DNA from 2 places in the Heyndrickxia sp. FSL K6-6286 genome. Region 1 is predicted to be linked to the other one. Evidence: riboswitches for the same ligand, from Rfam matches in the RefSeq annotation. Region 1 holds a riboswitch; the other holds the start of a gene.
What was found. Region 1 has a riboswitch for cyclic di-AMP ahead of MHI39_RS02130 (APC family permease). Riboswitches for the same ligand answer to the same signal wherever they lie in the genome.

Region 1 (3,428 bases):
GTTGTTATTCCCGCAACAGGCACTATAAAAATGTTTCCCTTAATTTCTTCCTCTATATGCTTTGATAAACGTAGCTGTTCTCCAACCGCTGAGTAATGTTTTTTTATCTGATAAAACGTATATACAACAATAGGTAGGAAGATAATGACAAACCAAACCTGATGGAATTTAGTTACAAAAAGAATCGCTAGTACAAGAAATGAAATAAGTGCCCCTATTAAATTAATAGCAAGTTTACCAATCCATCCTTTCGGTTTTTCTCTTAACCATTTCATACTCATACCTGTTTGAGAAAGGGTAAATGGAATAAAAACGCCTACTGCATATAAGGGAATTAAATGCTCTGTTTTTCCTTTAAATGCTATGATGAGCAAAATAGAAGCAATGCTTAAAAAAATGATTCCATTTGAGTATCCCAAACGATCCCCTCTAATCGAGAACATTCTTGGCATATACTTATCCCTGGATAAACTGTAAGCTAACATAGGAAATGCCGAGAAACCTGTATTAGCAGCAAGTACTAATATTAATGCAGTAGTTCCTTGTACAAAGAAATAAAGGAAATTTCGTCCGAATGTTTGTGCTGCAATTTGAGAAATCACCGTTTCATTTCCTTTAGGAGCAATTCCAAACCAATAGGTTAAAAAAGTAATTCCCGAGAATAGAACAGCAAGAATAAATCCCATTAAGGCTAATGTTGCAGCAGCATTTTTTGCAGCCGGTGCTTTAAAATTTGGGACAGCATTCGAAATCGCTTCTACACCAGTCAAAGCTGAGCAGCCTGATGAAAAGGCGCGTAGTAATAGGAATAAAGAAATTCCTGCTACCGGTGTCCCAATGGATGTATGCAATTGTGGTGACACTTGCCCTGTTGCAATTTTAAACATCCCTACAAAAATCAGCATCACTAAAGCAAAAACAAATAAATAGATAGGATAGGCTAAAACTGCTGCAGATTCAGTTAAACCACGTAAATTTAATATTGTAATAAAAATGACAAGCATGACGGCAATAAACACATTATGCTCGTGCAAGATAGGAAACGCTGATGTGATGGCATCGGTTCCTGCTGAAATACTAACAGCCACGGTTAGTATATAATCAACTAATAAAGAACCTCCCGCAATTAAACCAGGATTGATACCGAGATTTTCCTTAGAGACAATATAAGCACCTCCACCCTGAGGGTAAGAGAAAATAATTTGACGATAAGATAAGGTAAGTGCTGCTAAAAGAAATAAAACGCCGATCGCTATCGGGATCGTATACCAGAAGGCTAATGTACTAATCGTCGCTAAAACGATTAAAATCTGTTCTGTACCATAGGCAACAGAAGATAAGGCATCAGATGAAAGAATAGCTAATGCTTTAAGTTTTGTTAGCTTTTGTTCGCCAAGTTCATGTGTTTTTAATGGCCTTCCAATTAATAAGCGTTTAAATGAACTGTACATAAATAAAGTCTCCTTAATGTAAGTCTGTTTGATGTCTTGATTATTTAAAATTGCACAGCAAAAAACCACAGAGGGATGCAGTCCTCTGTGGTCGATGATTCGATCACATAAACACTCCTCTCTCGCAACGCTTACGAGGTTAGCTGTCGGATTCGGGTATGAGAGTAACCCTACCTTTAAAAAAAGGATTCACCCCAAGTGACTAATAGCCACAATCATGGTTCCCCCGCTTCTTTCGAATTAAGCGATAAAAGATATTCATTTTTTTATATTGAAATATTACTCCCATCAAAAAAAGTTGTAAAGAAGAATTTTTTTCTTTTTTTTCGTCGTTCTTTTATAGCAGAATAAACAACATTTTCTGTAAAAAACGTCATCATTTGTCCATTTTAGTAACTTGAATTTCAAAAGTAATAGGCTTAAAATAGCCGTAGGCATAATGATTAAATTGAAAGATCGTATAAATCTAGTTTAAATACTTAGGAGATGAACAAATGGGTAACTTAGGATTCGGAGAAATTCTTCTTATTATTGTCATTGCCCTATTGATTTTTGGTCCGTCAAAACTTCCTCAGTTAGGTAAAGCTGCAGGTCAAACATTAAGAGAATTTAAAAAAGGTATGAGCGGAATCATGGATGACGACTCAAATGAAAAAAAATAATCTTATCTAATATGTACGGGCAAGGGGCTGTCTAATAAGGGGTCTGATCCCTCACGATGAACTATTATATAGAGTGATTTTGAATAAATTCATTCTATATACTGTGTTGTGGGGTCTGCCCCCTTTGCTTTTTAGACAGTCCTTATTTATTTTGGTGAAAATTTTTTAAAACGTCGGGGAAATTCCTTTTAACTTATGGGAAAATTCATTATCATAGTAAATAAAAGTAAATAGTAGAGGTGTTTAAAATAAAAAAGAAATTTTTTAACTTAGGGATAGGGATAATTATTGTTTTAATTATCATTTGGCTATTAAATCAAGTGAGTTTTGTCTTCACTCCATTGGTTATCTTTATTCAGACCCTGTTTATTCCGTTTTTAATTTCGGGAATTTTATACTATTTGGCGAGACCTGTTGTTAGGCTGCTAGAAGGATGGAGGATTCCAAGAAAACTAGCTATTATGCTGATATTTGTGATTTTGATTGGAATCGTCATTGCGGTGATTGAATTAATTGGTCCGTTATTACAAGATCAGTTTAAGCGGTTAATAGAAAATGTACCAGATATGGTAAAAGCCGCACAGGATGCTTTTACTTATTGGCAAAAAAATCAAGAATATATCCCTCAATTTGCAAAGGATATCATTGCAAATTTAACTACTAAATTGCAAACAAATGCATTGGCAACAGGGGGAGCGGTGGCCAAAGTTTTAGGAAATGTCTTTGGATTTATTTTCTCGCTAGTCATTGTTCCATTTATCCTATTCTATATGTTAAATGATCGGGATCGGTTTGTACCAAATGTGACACGCTTTTTCCCTAAATCAAAGGAAAAAGAAATTCGTTCCGTTCTACATGATATGGACAAAGCACTTGGAGGTTATATCCAAGGTCAATTAATTGTCAGCTCTGTTGTTGGGATTCTTTTATTAATTGGTTATTTAATTATTGGTTTGGATTATGCGCTGATTCTAGCACTCTTTGGTATGGCAACCAATGTCATCCCATTCCTTGGACCATTTATTGCCGCGACGCCCGCTATTATCGTCGCTTTTTTCCAGAATCCGATTATGGCACTTTATGTCGTTATCATCATGTTTGTCGCTCAACAAATTGAAAGTAATTTGGTATCGCCACAGGTCATGGGAAAAACATTAAATGTTCATCCATTAACCATTATTTTACTCATCCTTGTCGGGGGGAATCTTGCAGGTGTGCTAGGGATGATTTTAATTATACCGACCTATGCAGTATTGAAGGTTGTTGTTTTACACATCTATCAATTATTTAGGATTAGAAAAGTCGAATAAACAAA
Region 2 (3,428 bases), 2.6 Mb from region 1:
GGTAAGTTTTATACCTCCACCAGTTGAAGCACTACCTGCACCAACAAACATTAACAGTAACATTAATGTGATTGTTCCCTCATGTAAACTCCCGATATCTAATGTGTTAAATCCAGCAGTACGGGTTGTCACTGCTTGAAAATAGGCTGACCATAATTTATCCCCTAGCGAAGTCAAAGAGCCTAAAGTATTTGGATTACCATACTCCAAGAAGAAAACAATAATCATAGCAAATAAATTAATAACTAATGTACCTATAATCATTAGTTTTGAGTGGAGGCTTAAATTTTTGAAATTACGTTTATGCCATATATCTATTAATACTGTGAAACCTATACCTCCTAAAATAAAAAGAAATGATATAACTAAATTCACCAATGGATCTCCAACATATTTCATCAAGTTATCTGACCAGATGGAAAAACCTGCATTATTGAAAGCTGATATTGAATGAAAAAAGCTATAGTACATTCCTTTAGCCCATCCATACTCTGGTACCCATTTGATAGATAAAAGCAGCATAGCAAATATTTCAATTGTAAATGAATATATAAACAAATTTTTAACTAACTTTATTACCCCACCAATAGAAGTTGCATTTAAAGCTTGCTGTACAATTAATCTTTCTTTAAATCCAATTTTTTTTCCTAGCATGATTAAAATTAATACGGCAAATGACATAATTCCTAGTCCACCGACTTGTATAAGCAAAACGATTACTATTTGACCAAAAATAGTATATGCAGTACCTGTGTCGACTACGGCAAGGCCAGTAACTGTCATAGCTGATGTAGTAGTAAAAAGAGCATCTACCCAACTAACAGAACTAGTAGTTGAAAATGGTAATTTTAATAATGACGTTCCTAAAATAATGAAAAATAGAAACACAAGAACTAACAATTGATAAGGATTTAATCTTATATATTTTAAATTCATTTTATACACCCTTTTTTTCAAAAAGAGAAATATCTTTATTATTTCCGATTACAATTAAAACATCGTTTATTGTAACTACTTCCTCAGCTGAAGGAGAGATGACAAATGAACCATTTCGCTGAATCCCCACAATGGTACATCCATAATTTGCCCGTATATCGAGCTCACCTAAGCTGCAACCATCAATTTTCTTTGTAGCTACAATTTCTACCATACTGTGATCCTTAGATAGCTCAATAAAATCAATCATTTTATCTGAAACTATATGATGAGCTATCCTCTTTGCTACATCTCTTTCTGGATGAATCACTCTATCAACACCAATTTTTTTTAAAACTTTTGAATGATAGTCATTTTGGGCTTTTGCCCAAACTTGTGGTACACCAATCTCTTTTAACAACATTGAGGTTAATATACTCGATTGCATATTATCCCCAAATGAAACAAAGGCGTGATCAACATTCCGTATACCAAGGTGATTTAAAATTGTTTCATCTATTACATCTGCACAAACTGCAAATGTTGCCAAGTTCATATAATCGTTGACTTTTTCTTCATTTTTATCAATTGCGATTACTTCAATATCCATATCATGAAATTCTTTTACGAGGGTACCCCCAAAACGTCCTAAACCGAAAACAGCAAATGACTTTCTCTTCATCTTAACCTTCCTTATTAAGTTCTTATTTTATTAATCTATCCTTTTCTAACAGAACTCATAAAAATTATTTCTTCATAAAAAAAACCACAGGGGATTATCCCGTGGTCATATCATTAGATCACAAGTTCCATCACCCTCTTCTCAACGCTTACGAGGTTAGCTGTCGGATTCGGGTCAAAAAGTAACCCTACCTTTAAAATAAAGGACTCACCCCAAGTAGCGATAATAAGCTACAGATTGGTTCCCCCGTTCTATACAGATTCAGCGATTAAGATGATTTATTAAATTCATGAAAGTAATATATTTCACTTTAAAGTGGACCCCTTCGTCAAGACACTAATTTAAATTTTTTAAGGTGGGTCAGAATCCATTATGGATATCTGCTTTATAGGAGCTAGAGGTGCTCACTGGGGCTAGGGGGGTGGTAGGTGCACATTTTTTTGCGAGTGATTCATCCTACTCTATTTTTCCTTCTCAGGGGAGGTTCTGTCAAGGGCGAGCGGAGCGAGGGCTAGCCATACCCTTGACAGGTTCTTCCCTGAGAAGTATCATCCCTTATGGATGAATCACTCCGAGGCCATAAACGGAGGCGGGGGGTTTATAGCCAATCGATTGGTGAGGGCGTTCATAGTTATAGAAGTGGATAAAATTGTTAATCTCTTTCCTTGCTTCTCTTGGACTCTCGTAATCTTTTAAGTAAACCTCCTCATATTTAATCGTTCTCCATAACCTCTCTGTAACAATATTATCAAGGGCTCTTCCTTTGCCGTCCATGCTAATTCGGATGTCCTTATCCAGCAGTAATCCGGTATATTGGGGACTGGTAAAATGGCTACCCTGATCACTATTTAAGATCTCTGGCTGTCCTACCGACAGAGCCCGTTTCACTGCCTCCAAGACAAAGTCAATCTCTAGTGTTTGGTCTAGCTCCCAGCTAACGACAAAGCGAGAATACCAGTCTATCAGAGCTACAAGATACATCCAGCCTCGTTGGAGGCGAATGTAGGTAATATCGATTCCCCAGACGTGGTTAGGGTGGCTAATGGCCAAATTTCTAAGAAGATACGGATAGATCCGGTGCTCAAGATTGCGTTTACTAAGGTTAGGGCCGGGAGAAATCCCTGCAATGCCCATTTCCCGCATATGACGTTGTACAGCCTTGCGATTAATATTTATTCCATTGTTGTTTAGAACAACAGTAATTCGCCTAGACCCAAAATAGGGATGCTTGGTATAAATTTCATCAATCTTGTGCTTGATAAATATTTCCTCAGGAGAAGGCTCGACTGGCTTATAATACAAGCTAGTACGATTGAGCCCAAGCAGCTGAGCCTGGGTAGTGATTGGCAGCTCTTTATCATCCCAATCAATCATTTGAATACGCTCGGCCCTACTCCTTGATTCCAGATTTTTTTTTAAGCCACGACAATTGCGTGGTTAAACGGCCAACCTCAGCGTAGAGGTTTTCAATTTGATTTTCATATTCCGCCTTCATTTGATCCGCTTTTTTATTTTCTTTAGCGAAGATCGAAGGCATTTGATCAAGAAATGCATTCCTCCATTGTCTAATTTGATTGACGTGAATTCCATGAGATGAAGCGATTTCATTCATGGTCTTTTCTTCCTTTAGGACCTCTAGCACGATTTGAGCTTTAAACTCTGGTGTGTATCGATTTCTTTTCATAAACCTACTTTAACATCTCCTCATTTCGTGTCTAGTTTCTTGGGTCCATTATACTTTTTCCTTGTTGTAAAGATAAATTATTAATGTTTCTTGATTACAATTAGCTCGTATACCAAGTTTCAGTGGTTGAATATATAAACTGCCCTT

Region 2: linked by a shared signal. The riboswitch ahead of MHI39_RS15615 (TrkA family potassium uptake protein) and the one ahead of MHI39_RS02130 (APC family permease) in region 1 are both predicted to bind cyclic di-AMP.

What each region holds. Positions count from the first base shown of each region.
Region 1 covers NZ_CP152029.1:387,869-391,296, forward strand. Annotated here, with positions in the region: gene MHI39_RS02130 (APC family permease) at 1-1,451, opposite strand, end outside; cyclic di-AMP (ydaO/yuaA leader) riboswitch at 1,564-1,708, opposite strand; gene tatA (twin-arginine translocase TatA/TatE family subunit) at 1,946-2,113, shown strand; gene MHI39_RS02140 (AI-2E family transporter) at 2,353-3,423, shown strand.
Region 2 covers NZ_CP152029.1:3,084,989-3,088,416, forward strand. Annotated here, with positions in the region: gene MHI39_RS15610 (TrkH family potassium uptake protein) at 1-936, opposite strand, end outside; gene MHI39_RS15615 (TrkA family potassium uptake protein) at 938-1,597, opposite strand; cyclic di-AMP (ydaO/yuaA leader) riboswitch at 1,728-1,874, opposite strand; one part of gene MHI39_RS15620 (IS3 family transposase) at 2,153-3,016, opposite strand; one part of gene MHI39_RS15620 (IS3 family transposase) at 3,018-3,281, opposite strand.